One region of the Pseudoalteromonas sp. 23_GOM-1509m genome, then DNA from elsewhere that is predicted to be linked to it. Evidence: predicted binding sites of a transcription regulator. Region 1 holds the regulator's gene; the other holds the start of a gene.

Region 1 (7,703 bases):
GTATGAAAGGTAAAGTAGGCATGGCATCTAAGGTATTTAATGCATTGGCACATGATAACGTGTCAATTGTACTCATTACCCAGTCATCATGTGAATTTAGCATTAGCTTTTGTGTGCATGAAAGCGATTTAAATCTAGCGTTAAGTGCGTTGCAAGTAGCCTTTGATTTAGAGTCAAAAGCGGGGCTCATTGAGCCGGTAAATGTGCAACGTAATTTAGCAATAGTAACGTTAGTCGGTGATAACATGCGTGCCCACAAGGGTTTAGCTGCTAAGTTTTTTGCATCGCTTGCACAAGCGCAAGTAAACATTGTTGCCATAGCGCAAGATTCAACAGAAAGTGCTATTTCAGCCGTTATTGACGGTGAATTATGTAATGACGCGGTTAAAATTTGCCATGAAAACTTCTTTACTCATGTGCCTTCAATTGATGTGTTTTTATTGGGCTGTGGCTTAGTCGGCCAAGAGCTAATTAACCAACTTGAGCGTCAACAAGCATGGCTTGAAAAGCGTAATATTAAATTAAACCTATATGGTGTTGCCAACTCTCGTCAATTACACCTTGATGGTGAGGGGATTGAGTTTGATGATTGGCAGCAAAAACTGGCGCAGTCAGAGCAAGCGTTTGATTTAAAATTGGTCGAGCAGTTTGTTAAGCAAAATCATTTAGTTAATCCAGTGCTAGTTGACTGTACTTCATCAGATGCCTTGGCTGCACAATATGTAGATTTTTTAAATGCAGGTTTTCATGTCGTGGCTGCCAATAAAAAAGCCACCACGAGCTCATATACGTATTACCAAGATTTAATTGCAGCAACACATAAAAATAATCGTAAGTTTTTATACGAAACTAACGTAGGTGCAGGTTTACCTGTAATCGATAATTTGCAATCGTTGTTTGGTGCAGGTGATGAGTTACTTGAGTTTAGTGGTATTTTATCAGGTTCGCTTTCATACATGTTTGGTGCACTAGAAGATGGTTTATCACTTTCTGAAGCAACAATTAAAGCCAAAGAAAGCGGGTTTACAGAGCCCGATCCGCGCGATGACTTATCGGGAACTGACGTAGCACGTAAATTACTGATCATTGCACGCGAAGCCGGTATGAAATTAGAGCTTAGCGATATTGAAGTGGAGTCGGTTTTACCGCCAGGTTTTGCCCAAGGTGACAATGTTGAGCAGTTTATGGCGAAATTACCTAGCTTAGATGCTGGTTTTAACGACCGTGTTCAAAGTGCAGCAAGTGAAGGTAAAGTACTTCGCTATGTAGGCACAATTAAAAATGGTTACTGTAAAGTCGGAATCGAAGCGGTGGATTCATCACATGCATTGAATGTTATTCGTGATGGTGAAAATGCGCTGGCTATTTTAAGCCAATACTACCAACCGCGTCCGTTTGTAATTCGTGGTTATGGGGCTGGCTCTGCAGTAACGGCTGCGGGTGTATTTGCAGACATATTAAAAACATTATCTCGCTAGGAGTCAGTCATGATTGAAGTATATGCTCCGGCGTCTATTGGTAATTTTGCCGTTGGCTTTGATGCGCTGGGCGCCGCACTTGCGCCCATTGATGGCGGTTTATTAGGTGATGTGGCGGTTGTTAGTGCCGCATCGAGTGATGAATTTATTTGTACAGGCGACTATGCACATAAGCTACCTAGTGATGCGCAAGAAAATTTAGCGTATCAGTGTTTAGTGCACTTTAGAGCGCATGTTGCGACTGATATGCCTGCGGTAAAGCTCGAACTTAGGAAAAATTTGCCGATTGGTTCGGGATTAGGCTCAAGTGCCTGCTCTGTGGTGGCGACATTTGCTGCACTGGATAAATTTGCCAAAACTAATTTAAGCCAAGTAGAGCTTATTGAGCTTATGGCAGATTTTGAAGCCGTTGTAAGTGGGGGGCGCCATTACGATAACATCACACCGTGTTATTTAGGTGGCTTACAGTTAACCGGTGATTTAATTCCTGATAAATCTATTGCTTTACCTGTTGATGAAAGCTGGTATTACGTTGCCGCATTTCCGGGTTTTTCGCTCAATACCGCAAAGGCACGTTCTGTTTTACCAAAAGAGCTCAGCATGCATGCGGGGGTTGAGTTTGCTCAGCGTTTATCGGCGTTTAGTAGCTTACTGTTAACAGGGCGTTTTGATGATGCATTAAGCATTATGAAAGACGAAATAGCAGAGCCATACCGTGCGCCACTTATAAGCGGCTTTAGTGATGCCAAAGCAAGCTTACCAGCACTGGGTGCTGAAGTTGTGAGTATTTCAGGCGCAGGGCCGACCTTGTTTAGTGTATGTAAAACGCTTGAAGCGGCAGAGCAATGCGCGCAGTGGCTAGAGGAAAATTACATCAACGAACAAGGCTTTTGCCATATTTGTAAATTAGATAACGACGGCACGCGTCAATTAAATGTTTTATAGGATAAAGAATCATGCAATTACATAATTTAAAAGAATATTCACAAAAAGTGTCGTTTGTTGAAGCTGTAAAAACAGGACTGGGGCGTAATCAAGGTGTGTTTTTTCCAGAGTCGTTAGCGCCATTAAGTGATGTTGATGCATTACTAGATATGGACTTTGTTACTCGCAGCGGCAAAATTTTATCGCACCTTATTGGTGACGAGCTACCAAGTGATACTGTTGCCCAGATGGTTAAGAATGCGTTTAACTTTCCGGTTAAGCTGGTGGAAGTTGAAGATAATACCTATTGCTTAGAGTTATTTCACGGCCCAACACTAGCATTTAAAGATTTTGGTGGCCGTTTTATGGCCGAGTGCTTGGCGCAATTTAATCAAGGTGAAAAAGTCACTATTTTAACTGCAACATCGGGTGATACCGGGGCTGCCGTAGCGCATGCTTTTTATAACAAACCAAATATTGATGTCGTTATTTTATACCCTAAAGGTAAAATTTCATTAGCGCAGCAAAAGTTATTTACAACGCTTGGTGACAACATTCACTGTTATGCGATTGAGGGTAGTTTTGATGATTGCCAAGAGTTGGTTAAAAAATCATTTTTAGATGAAGAGCTAAAATCGAAGTTAGGTTTAAACTCAGCAAATTCAATTAATATTAGCCGTTTAGTCGCGCAGGTGTGTTATTACTTTGAAGCCATTGCACAGCTGCCAAAAGAAAAGCGTGCTACAGCGCATATTTCAGTACCGAGTGGTAACTTTGGTAATGTGTGTGCGGCTATGATTGGCGCTGTTATTGGTATGCCAGTTGGTAAACTAAGTGCGACTACAAACCAAAACGACACAGTACCGCGCTTTATGCTTGATAAAAATTGGACGCCTAATGCGACAATTGAATCGCTTTCAAATGCAATGGATGTGAGTAAACCTAATAACTGGCCACGTGTGCAATCAATGTTAGATAATAACTGGTTTAGTTATGATAACTTTTATTCGGTGAGTGTTGATGAGCAGCAAACACAAACAGTGATGAAAAAAATTCAACAGCTTGGCTATATTGCAGAGCCTCACACCGCAATTGCTTACCAAGGTCTTGTAGAAAATAAGGCGGCAGATGCTGTGGGGATTTTTTTAGCGACTGCGCATCCGGCCAAATTTAAAGACAGCGTTGAGGATATCCTTAATGTTGAATTAGATATGCCAAAGCCGTTAGCTGATGCATTAGCAAAACCGTGTTTAGCCACTGATATGCACAACGATTATGATATTTTGCGTACAGAGTTGTTTAAAAAGCTTGCCTAAAAAAGGCAGATAATAAAAGCGGCTTAGGCCGCTTTTTTTGTTTGTTTATGCATCGCTTTAGACATAAGGCATAAGCTATATAAATGTAGTAAATAGAATTCATTTAAAATTGTTATTAGTTTATAAAAAAATATCATCATCAAAATGCTGTGAAATAGTTTCAATCCCTGTTTAAATATCCTCAACTTAAGAGCGTAGGCAAAACGTCGTTTTAAGCGTACAATAAAGCCTCTAAAAAATACCCATACACGTTGCCCAGGAGACCCCAATGTTAGAACGTAGCATGAATATTTCGGACTTTGATCCAGAGTTATTTGACGCGATGAGCAAAGAAACATCACGTCAGGAAGAGCATATTGAGTTAATTGCATCTGAAAACTACTGTAGCCCACGCGTACTTGAAGCGCAGGGTTCTCAGCTGACTAACAAATACGCTGAAGGTTACCCGGGCAAACGTTACTACGGTGGCTGTGAGCACGTAGACGTGGTTGAGCAACTTGCTATTGACCGCGCAAATGAATTATTTGGTACAGATTACGCAAACGTGCAACCTCATGCCGGTTCACAAGCGAATGCCGCTGTTTTCCAAGCTCTTTTAAACCCACTTGATACTGTATTAGGCATGAGCCTAGCGCACGGTGGTCATTTAACACACGGCTCACACGTTAACTTCTCAGGTAAAACATACAACGCAATTCAGTATGGCCTTAACGAAGAAACTGGCGAAATTGATTACGCACAAGTTGAAGCGTTAGCACTTGAGCACAAACCAAAAATGATCATTGCTGGTTTTTCTGCTTACTCAGGTATTGTTGATTGGGCTAAGTTCCGTGAAATTGCAGACAAAGTAGGTGCTTACTTATTTGTTGATATGGCGCACGTTGCAGGTTTAATTGCTGCGGGTGTTTACCCAAGCCCAGTACCATTTGCTCACGTTGTAACAACCACAACACACAAAACATTAGCGGGTCCTCGCGGTGGTTTAATCATCTCTGCGTGTGGCGATGAAGAAATCTACAAAAAGCTAAACAGCGCTGTTTTCCCAGGTGGCCAAGGTGGTCCTTTATGTCATGTTATTGCTGCTAAAGCGGTTGCATTTAAAGAAGCACTTCAACCTGAGTTTAAAACATACCAAGCACAAGTTGTTAAAAATGCACAAGCAATGGTTGCGGTATTACAAGAGCGCGGCTACAAAGTAGTATCGGGTAAAACTGACAACCACTTATTCTTACTTGATTTAATCGATAAAGATATCACAGGTAAAGATGCAGATGCTGCCCTAGGTAATGCGAACATCACTGTTAATAAAAACTCGGTACCGAACGATCCACGTTCACCATTTGTTACTTCTGGTTTGCGTATTGGTTCACCAGCAATCACTCGTCGTGGCTTTAAAGAAGCAGAGTCAAAAGAGTTAGCGGGCTGGATCTGTGACGTACTAGACAACATCGAAGATGAGTCAGTACAAGCGCAAGTAAAAGAAAAAGTGAAAGCAATTTGTGCAAAATTACCTGTTTACGCTTAATCCAAGAGTAAAATAGTAATTTAGATCACAACTGCACACATTTTTGTTATGATAATGGCCGCTATAATAGCGGCCATTTTTTGTTTTTAAAACGGAAACACACAGTTATGCATTGCCCATTTTGCACCGCCAAAGATACTAAAGTTATTGATTCTCGCCTTGTCGGCGGGGGACACCAAGTACGTAGACGTCGTGAATGTAATGAATGCCACGAACGATTTACCACCTTTGAAGGGGCTGAATTAGTGATGCCACGGGTCATCAAGCAAGATGGCAGCCGCGAACCGTTTAATGAAGATAAGTTACTAAATGGCTTAACTCGCGCCCTCGAAAAACGCCCCGTAAGCACTGAGCAAGTTGATGAAGTGGTTAATATTATTAAGTCGCAGTTACGTGCCACTGGTGAACGCGAGGTGTCTAGCCATTTGGTGGGTGAGTGCATTATGGAAGCGCTTAAAAAGTTAGATAAAGTGGCCTATGTAAGATTTGCCTCTGTGTATCGCTCGTTTGAAGATATACGCGAATTTGGTGAAGAAATAGCCCGCTTAGGAGAGTAGTAATGACCATGCAAAGTTCGTTTTCAGAGGATGATAAACGCTACATGGCTCGCGCTATTGAACTGGCAAAAAAAGGGCGCTTTACCACCACCCCTAATCCTAATGTTGGCTGCGTACTCGTAAAAAATAATAAAATAATAGGTGAAGGGTTTCATCAGTTAGCGGGTCAAGGTCATGCAGAGGTAAACGCACTGGCTATGGCTGGTGAAAATGCCAAAGGCGCAACCGCTTATGTAACACTTGAGCCTTGCAGTCATTATGGTCGAACACCGCCATGTGCTGAAGGGCTAAAAGCAGCCGGTGTTAAAAAAGTGATTGCCGCAATGGTTGACAGCAACCCGCAAGTTGCAGGCAAAGGTCTGAAAATTTTAGCGGATGCTGGTATAGAAGTTGCTCACGGATTACTTGAAGCGCAAGCTCGCGCATTAAACTTTGGGTTTTTTAAGCGCATGGAGCAGGGGTTACCCTTTGTGACTTGCAAAATGGCCGCAAGTATAGATGGTAAAACGGCGCTTAAAAACGGGCAAAGTAAATGGATAACTGGCCCCGCAGCGCGCCAAGATGTGCAACTATACCGAGCACAAAACTGTGCAATTTTAACCGGTGCCGATACGGTATTAATGGATGATGCAAAATTAAATGTGCGCCCAGAAGAGTTACCGTATTCTTTACCAACTGATTTACCACTGCGCCAACCGGTTCGCGTTGTTATTGACTCACAAAACAGACTTACCCCTGATCTTGCCTTATTTTCAATTCAAAGTGAGGTGATAATATTTACCACCAAGGTTGATAAATCGCATCAGTGGCCTCATTTTGTTAAACAGATTGAAGTACCTGAAAATAATAATAAAGTAGATTTACTGGCCGTGTTACACACGCTTGCCCAATTGCAGTTTAATAATGTGTGGCTAGAGGCCGGAGCGACACTGGCCGGTAAAATGACAGAACTTGATTTAATTGATGAGTTTGTTTTTTACATTGCTCCTAAATTAATGGGCAGCGATGCTAAAAGTTTACTAAATTTCCCAGAGTTAATGAGTATGCAAAATACCATTAATTTAACTTTTAATGAGTGTGTGCCAATCGGTGATGATTTACGTATCACAGCACTAAAAAAAGCTCATTAATCATTTTATATAAAGAGTAGCACTATGTTTACTGGAATAGTTGAAGCGACAGGTAAAATTGCGTTATTACAAAAAAAACAAGGTGATTTAGCTATTCGTATCCAAAGTAAAAACCTTGATATGAGTGATGTTAAGTTAGGTGACAGTATTGCAACCAATGGTGTCTGCCTGACGGTTGTTGATAAGCATATTGACGGCTTTAGTGCTGACTTATCAAATGAAACGATTAGCTTAACAGGGTTTGCACATTACGCATTAGGGCAAACCGTTAATCTAGAAAAGGCGATGCAACCTGTTTCGCGCCTCGGTGGTCATTTAGTGTCTGGCCATGTAGATGGCATTGCCACTATCACAGCAATTAATGCCAATGCGCGAGCAACAGAATATTGGTTAGCCACCGATGAAAATTTAATGAAATACATTCCTTACAAAGGGTCGGTTTGTATTGATGGTATTAGCCTGACGGTTAATGCAGTTGAAGGTAATAAATTTAAACTGACGATTGTGCCCCACACCAGCGGGCAAACGACCATAGCTGATTTTCAAGTCGGTACCAAAGTGAATTTAGAGGTCGACCAAATAGCACGTTATTTAGAGCGCCTAGTTAGAGGGGCTGAACAACCTACGGGTTCAGATATTTCGATGAGCTTACTCGCTAAAGCGGGCTTTATAAAATAACGACATTGACAACTTATACGAGCAACTTATGAATTTAAACAGCGCACAAGAAATAATTGATGACATTAAAGCCGGTAAAATGGTTATTTTAATGG
Region 2 (7,703 bases), on a different contig from region 1:
TGAACAACATAATTTCGTTGCTGCCATCGGTAATATCAACACCGATTAAACTATCACCTTCGTTTAAGTTAACCGCAATAATTCCGCTTGCACGTTGACGACTGTATGCCGTTAATGGCGTTTTCTTAACAGTACCAAATGCTGTCGCCATAAAGATGTACTTATCATCTTCATAATCGCGTACTGGCAGGATTGCAGTAATACGTTCATCTGCTTCAAGTGGTAATAAGTTAACAATTGGCTTACCGCGCGCTGCACGACTGGCAAGTGGCAACTGGTATACTTTAAGCCAATATAAACGACCCGCTGTAGAGAAACAAAGAATAGTATCGTGCGTATTGGCAACCAATAAACGTTCAATGAAATCTTCATCTTTCATCTTAGTTGCTGATTTACCTTTACCACCACGACGCTGCGCTTCGTAATCAGTTAATGCTTGATACTTAACGTACCCTTCATGTGAAAGCGTAACAACTACGTTTTCTTCGTTGATTAAATCTTCAAGGCTTATATCGTGTGCTGCAGCATTTATTTCAGTGCGGCGCTCATCACCATATTGCTCTTTAATTTCAACGAGCTCATCACGAATAACTTCCATTAAACGCTCTGGATTTGCCAAAATGAATAATAACTCGGCAATCAACTCAAGTAATGATTGATATTCGGTAAGAATTTTTTCGTGTTCAAGACCAGTAAGTTTGTGTAAACGTAAGTCTAATATTGCTTGAGCTTGTTGCTCAGAAATATAGTACTGACCATCACGAATACCAAGCTCGCTTGCTAACCAATCTGGGCGTGCCACGTTGTCTTCGCCTGCTTTATCAAGCATGGCTTTAACATTACCTAATTCCCATGGACGCGCTGTTAATGCAACTTTTGCTTCAGCAGGTGTTGGCGACTTACGAATAAGTTCGATAATTGGGTCAATGTTAGCCAGTGCAATCGCTAAACCTTCTAGCGTGTGCGCACGGTCGCGGGCTTTGCGTAAATCAAATACCGTACGACGGGTAACAACTTCACGACGGTGAATAATAAATTCTTCAAGCATTTCTTTTAAGTTGAAACACTTAGGTTGGTTATTAATTAACGCAACCATATTCATACCAAACACAGTTTGTAACTGAGTTTGTGAATAAAGGTTGTTTAAAATAACTTCACCTACGTCACCACGTTTGATCTCGATAACGATACGCATACCGTCTTTATCTGATTCATCACGTAATGCGCTGATCCCTTCAATTTTTTTATCTTTAACTAGCTCGGCGATTTTTTCAATCAAACGTGCTTTGTTAACTTGGTAAGGGATTTCATGAACAATAATGGTTTCGCGACCCGTCTTTTCATCGGTTTCGATGTCAGCACGCGCACGCATGTACACTTTACCACGACCGGTTTGATAAGCTTGTTCAATGCCTTTTTTACCGTTAATAATCGCCGCAGTTGGGAAATCAGGCCCAGGAATGTAATCCATTAACTCAGTAATGGTCAATTCAGGGTTTTGAATAAGCGCTAAACAGCCATTCACGACTTCTGTTAAGTTATGTGGCGGAATATTTGTTGCCATACCAACCGCAATACCCGATGAACCATTGACTAACAGGTTAGGTATTTTAGTGGGTAACACATCAGGAATTTGCTCTGTGCCATCGTAGTTAGGCACAAAATCAACCGTTTCTTTTTCAAGATCGGCTAATAATTCGTGCGACATTTTTGCCATACGTACTTCTGTATAACGCATTGCCGCTGCTGAATCACCATCAACCGAACCAAAGTTACCCTGACCATCTACTAGCATGTAACGCAGTGAGAATGGCTGAGCCATACGTACGATGGTGTCATAAACTGCACTGTCGCCGTGTGGGTGGTATTTACCGATTACGTCACCGACCACACGGGCCGATTTTTTGTAAGGCTTGTTCCAGTCATTACTAAGCTCGTTCATTGCAAACAAAACGCGGCGGTGAACAGGTTTTAAACCGTCACGTACGTCTGGTAATGCACGTCCTACAATTACACTCATGGCGTAATCTAAGTAGGAGTTTTTTAACTCGTCTTCAATATTGACTGGCAGAATTTCATTGGCGAGATCAGTCATTTGATATCACATTCCTTCAGTATCAGCTCTTAACAACCCAGTATTAGGTATTAAGAGTGTTTGTTATTATTTCTAAGTAACCATGCTATCACAATTAATTTTAATTTACAGGCGCAAAACTTTGCGATTTATCAATTTAGGCCTATATAATGGCCTCAGATTGACGAGGAAGTATTTTATGACCGAACATCAAAATGTAGATAACGCAGAAATAGCAAAGTTTGAAGCCATCGCAGAACGTTGGTGGGATTTAGAAGGCGAATTTAAGCCGCTTCACGAAATTAATCCATTACGATTAGATTTCATCGCAGACAAAACCAAAGGATTATTTGATAAAGAAACCCTCGATGTAGGATGTGGTGGTGGCATTTTAAGTCACAGCATGGCGCGAATGGGCGCAAACGTAACAGGCATCGATATGGGGCAAGAGCCTTTAACTGTCGCCAAGTTACACAGCTTAGAAACAAGTGTCCCCGTTGAGTATATAAAAGTACCTGCAGAGCAGTTTGCAGATGAGCACCCTGAGCGCTTTGATGTGATCACTTGTATGGAAATGTTAGAGCACGTCCCCGACCCTGCATCTATTATTCATGCGGTGGCTAAATTGGCAAAACCGGGGGCTGATGTTTTTTTCTCTACTCTTAATAAAACCCCAAAAGCTTACTTATACGCTATTGTCGGGGCAGAAAAACTGTTAAAAATGGTCCCCGAAGGTACGCACGACCATAAAAAATTTATTAAACCTGCACAATTAATTGCATGGGCAGAGCAAGCTGGCTTAAAAGTACGTGCCAGTGCTGGTTTAAGTTACAACCCGCTTTCTAAGCAATACACAATGAATGATGATGTAAGCGTAAATTATATGCTGCATTTTGAGAAGTTAGCGTAATGGCAAGCTCTCAAACCCCCATTGCCCCAATGGAATATCAAGCATTGCTGTTTGACTTAGATGGCACTTTACTCGATACCGCCGATGATTTAGGAGCAGCACTAAACACCGTGCTGCGTAATCATCAGCATCCTGAGGTGAGTCGTGATATATATCGACCCGCAGCTTCAAATGGTGCTGCCGCTTTATTGGCTGCTGGTTTTAAAGAAAGCTGGGCGCAACAACCGCAAGAGCAACTTTTACAAGCGCTAGTTACGCAATACGCTGCCAATATTGCCACCCATACCCGATGTTTTGTAGGAATAGAGCAATTACTAATCGCACTTGATAACAAAGCAATACCCTGGGGAATTATGACTAATAAGCCCGGATTTTTAACTGATCCTTTAGTCAAGGCGATTCCTGCATTAAAAAATGCACGTATTGTGGTGAGCGGCGATACTTTAGCGCAATCCAAACCCTCACCCCTTCCTTTACTGTATTGCGCTGAGCAAATGAGTGTAGATCCTTCGCGTTGCTTATATATAGGTGATGCGCAGCGTGACATTCAAGCAGGTAAAGCAGCCAATATGCACACCGCAACCGCACTATGGGGATATGTACCGAGTGTTGACAAGGCATTGGCTTGGAATGCGGATTTTAATTGGCACAGTCCCATAGATGCATTTAACCACATATAGTGTCATGTTAATTAATAAACACTACATATTGTGATTGTGTTAGTTTTTACGCAAAGCTTGATGATAAAAAAGCAGACAAAATTTATTTTTAAAAAGCGTAAATTTAATCTTTCCTTAGTTGGTTTTTACAAATTTCAACTTAACCGAATGATCAAAGGTTAATGCCTACTAACACAATTGCGTTATCCCAACGTTATCCACAATGAGAGCGGTTTCTGTGCCTTGCAAAAGAATTCTTACCACATTAAGCTTTCTATTAACACTTTGATGGAATAGATATTTCAACTAGGTGGAGGGACTAGCATCATACTCAAGACTTGAATATGATGCTAGTAAAGACACTTGCTAAAATATTAGGAAAGCGTCCAAGTTTGGAAAGTTGAGCGTATCTTATTCTGATAATATCGGCAAGTGATAGGATAAAATATAGGATGACTAAAATTGAAGGTCAATATTTCTATAGAGATTTCAGACAATGTAATAATGATTGTTTCTAAAGTTATTATAACGTTGAGTGGTTTATTTATAATCTAAATTTACATGGGCTAGTTAATAGCCCATTTTTAGATTTTACATCTCAGTGCCAGTTTGTTCGGGATAAGGGTCTTATCTTAATCATATCAGTTTGACTAAACAGCTAGTGCCAACAATCAAACTAAACCACATATAGTGTCATGTTAATTAATAAACACTACATATTGTGATTGTGTTAGTTTTTACGCAAAGCTTGATGATAAAAAAAGCAGACAAAATTTATTTTTAAAAAGCGTAAATTTAATCTTTCCTTAGTTGAACCGCCAGATGATCAAAGGTTAATGCCTACTAACACAATTGCGTTATCCCAACGTTATCCACAATGAGAGCGGTTTCTGTCCCTTGCAAAAGATCCCAGACCACACTATCTTGTGATCTCTAATTTGAACAACACCAGATATTGTGGCTAAATGTTATTCAATTAAATTCACCAAACCGGTGAAAATAACAATAAACGAATAGGCACTGCGCTTTTTTAGGTGCACGCATTGGTCAAAAATATTTAATTCCCAAGGAATACAGGCAAAGCTATGAACCAACAGTTATCTGTAAGCAAACGTGACGGTCGTAAAGAGCCACTCGATCTTGATAAGATCCATCGCGTTATTGAATGGGCCGCCGAAGGTTTAAATAACGTTTCGGTTTCACAAGTTGAACTTAAATCGCATATTCAATTTTATGACGGTATTCGTACTAAAGACATCCACGAAACGATTATTAAAGCCGCTGCGGATCAGATCTCAAAAGAATCACCTGATTATCAGTATCTTGCTGCTCGTTTAGCTGTATTCCATTTACGTAAAAAAGCCTATGGCCAGTTTGAGCCACCGCGTCTTTTTGACCACGTTACTAACATGGTTGAACAAAAACGCTACGATGCACATTTACTTGTTGATTACACAGAGCAAGAATTAGATGAGCTAGATGCGTACTTAGATCATTCTCGCGATCTTAACTTTAGCTACGCAGCAGTAAAACAGCTTGAAGGTAAATACCTAGTTCAAAACCGTGTAACGGGTGAAATTTACGAAAGCGCGCAGTTTTTATATATCTTAGTGGCTGCAAGCTTATTCTCTGATTACCCTCGTGATACACGTATTGATTACATCAAACGTTTTTATGATGCGGTTTCATTATTTAAAATTTCTTTACCTACGCCAATTATGTCGGGTGTACGTACGCCAACGCGTCAGTTTAGCTCATGTGTACTTATTGAGTGTGGCGATAGCTTAGACTCAATTAACGCTACATCATCAGCAATTGTTAAATACGTTTCTCAACGTGCTGGTATTGGTATTAATGCAGGTCGTATTCGTGCACTAGGTAGCCCTATTCGTAACGGTGAAGCGTATCACACTGGCTGTATTCCGTTTTATAAGCACTTTCAAACAGCGGTTAAAAGCTGTTCGCAAGGCGGTGTACGTGGTGGCGCAGCAACCCTTTTCTACCCGCTTTGGCATTTAGAAGTTGAAAACTTATTAGTACTTAAAAACAACCGTGGTGTTGATGATAACCGCGTACGTCACTTAGATTACGGCGTACAGTTTAATAAACTCATGTACTCACGTTTAATTAAAGACGATTACATTACGTTATTCAGCCCCTCTGACGTGCCTGGCCTTTACGATGCATTTTTTGAAGACCAAGACGAGTTTGACACGCTATATGTAAAATATGAGCAAGACGAGTCAATTCGTAAAAAACGAATTAAAGCAATTGAGCTGTTCTCTATGTTTGCTCAAGAACGTGCTAGCACGGGTCGTATTTACTTACAAAACGTTGACCACTGTAATACACACAGTCCGTTTATCTCAAAAGTGGCTCCAATCCGTCAATCTAACTTATGTTTAGAAATTGCCTTACCGACTAAGCCTCTTAGCAACGTGAATGATGAAGAAGGTGAAATTGCACTTTGTACATTATCTGCGTTTAACTTAGGTGCCATTGAGTCTTTAGATGAACTAGAAGAGTTAGCTGAGCTTGCAGTACGCGCACTTGATAACCTACTTGATTTCCAAGACTACCCAGTACCTGCAGCTAAAAATGCAACTATGGGACGTCGTACGCTAGGCATAGGCGTTATTAACTACGCATACTACCTAGCTAAAAACGGTAAGCGTTATTCAGATGGCAGCGCAAATGCGCTTACGCACAGAACATTTGAAGCAATTCAGTACTACCTAATGAAAGCGTCTAATGAGCTGGCAAAAGAACGTGGTGCCTGTCCTAAATTTAACGAAACAACGTACTCACAAGGTATTATGCCAACGGATACGTACAAGCGTGATTTAGATAAAATTTGTGATGAACCACTTCATCTTGATTGGGACGCGTTACGTGCCAGCATTAAAGAGCACGGTATGCGTAACTCAACACTGAGCGCATTAATGCCCTCAGAAACATCATCGCAAATATCTAATGCAACCAACGGCATTGAGCCACCGCGTGGCCATATTAGTGTTAAAGCAAGTAAAGACGGTATTTTAAAGCAAGTTGTCCCTGAGTACGAACGCCTTAAAGATAGCTATGAGTTACTGTGGGATATCCCATCAAACGATGGTTACTTACAATTAGTAGGAATAATGCAGAAATTTATCGACCAAACGATTTCAGCAAATACTAATTATGATCCAAATAAATACGAAGGCGGTAGAGTACCTATGAAAGTCTTATTAAAAGACTTACTTGGTGCCTACAAGCTAGGTGTTAAAACGCTGTACTACCATAACACCCGTGATGGCGCATCAGATGCACAAGAAGACGCTCCAGAAGTGGAAGATGACGATTGTGCAGGCGGCGCGTGTAAAATTTAATAGTTAAACTTAAAGCGGGCGCCTTGCCCGCTTTGTCCTGATAGTTTTAGTGATAGTTTTTTGAGTGATAAACATGTCTTATACTACTTTTAGCAGAAATCATAATAACCAAATGCAAGAGCCAATGTTTTTTGGTCAAACCGTTAACGTGTCACGTTACGATCAACAAAAATACCCTATTTTTGAAAAGCTGATTGAAAAACAATTGTCTTTCTTTTGGCGTCCTGAAGAAGTTGACGTAAGTAAAGACCGTTTAGACTTTCAAGCGCTTCCTGATCACGAAAAGCATATCTTTTTAAGTAACTTAAAATACCAAACTTTGCTTGATAGTGTTCAAGGCCGTTCGCCTAACGTTGCACTATTGCCAATTGTGTCAATTCCTGAGCTTGAAACATGGATTGAAACATGGGCGTTTAGTGAAACCATTCACAGCCGTTCATACACACATATTATTCGTAATGTAACTCAAGCCCCTGAACTCATTTTTGACGACATTGTTAGCAATGACAAAATTAGTGAACGTGCCGATGCCGTAACCACTTATTACGACGATTTAATTAACTCGGTGTCGCTTTACAACCTGTACGGTGAAGGCAAACATGACATTAATGGTGAAACCGTGGTGGTTAATTTATTTGAGCTGAAAAAGAAATTGTATCTGGCGATGATGTCAGTGAACATTCTTGAAGCTA

The links. The regulator NrdR, encoded in region 1, represses ribonucleotide reductase genes. The targets are predictions, from matches to a motif close to AAACACNANATNTNGTGTTT.
Region 2: the regulator NrdR is predicted to act here: its motif matches at 4,587-4,606, upstream of nrdA (class 1a ribonucleoside-diphosphate reductase subunit alpha).

The regions. Positions count from the first base shown of each region.
Region 1 covers NZ_JADO01000023.1:17,353-25,055, reverse strand. The annotation lists gene thrA (bifunctional aspartate kinase/homoserine dehydrogenase I) at 1-1,478, shown strand, start outside; gene thrB (homoserine kinase) at 1,488-2,423, shown strand; gene thrC (threonine synthase) at 2,435-3,718, shown strand; gene glyA (serine hydroxymethyltransferase) at 3,987-5,243, shown strand; gene nrdR (transcriptional regulator NrdR) at 5,351-5,800, shown strand; gene ribD (bifunctional diaminohydroxyphosphoribosylaminopyrimidine deaminase/5-amino-6-(5-phosphoribosylamino)uracil reductase RibD) at 5,803-6,930, shown strand; gene N523_RS0109725 (riboflavin synthase) at 6,955-7,608, shown strand; gene ribBA (bifunctional 3,4-dihydroxy-2-butanone-4-phosphate synthase/GTP cyclohydrolase II) at 7,637-7,703, shown strand, end outside.
Region 2 covers NZ_KI912432.1:513,919-521,621, forward strand. The annotation lists gene gyrA (DNA topoisomerase (ATP-hydrolyzing) subunit A) at 1-2,095, opposite strand, end outside; gene ubiG (bifunctional 2-polyprenyl-6-hydroxyphenol methylase/3-demethylubiquinol 3-O-methyltransferase UbiG) at 2,274-2,984, shown strand; gene N523_RS0112975 (HAD family hydrolase) at 2,984-3,664, shown strand; gene nrdA (class 1a ribonucleoside-diphosphate reductase subunit alpha) at 4,729-7,011, shown strand; gene nrdB (class Ia ribonucleoside-diphosphate reductase subunit beta) at 7,085-7,703, shown strand, end outside.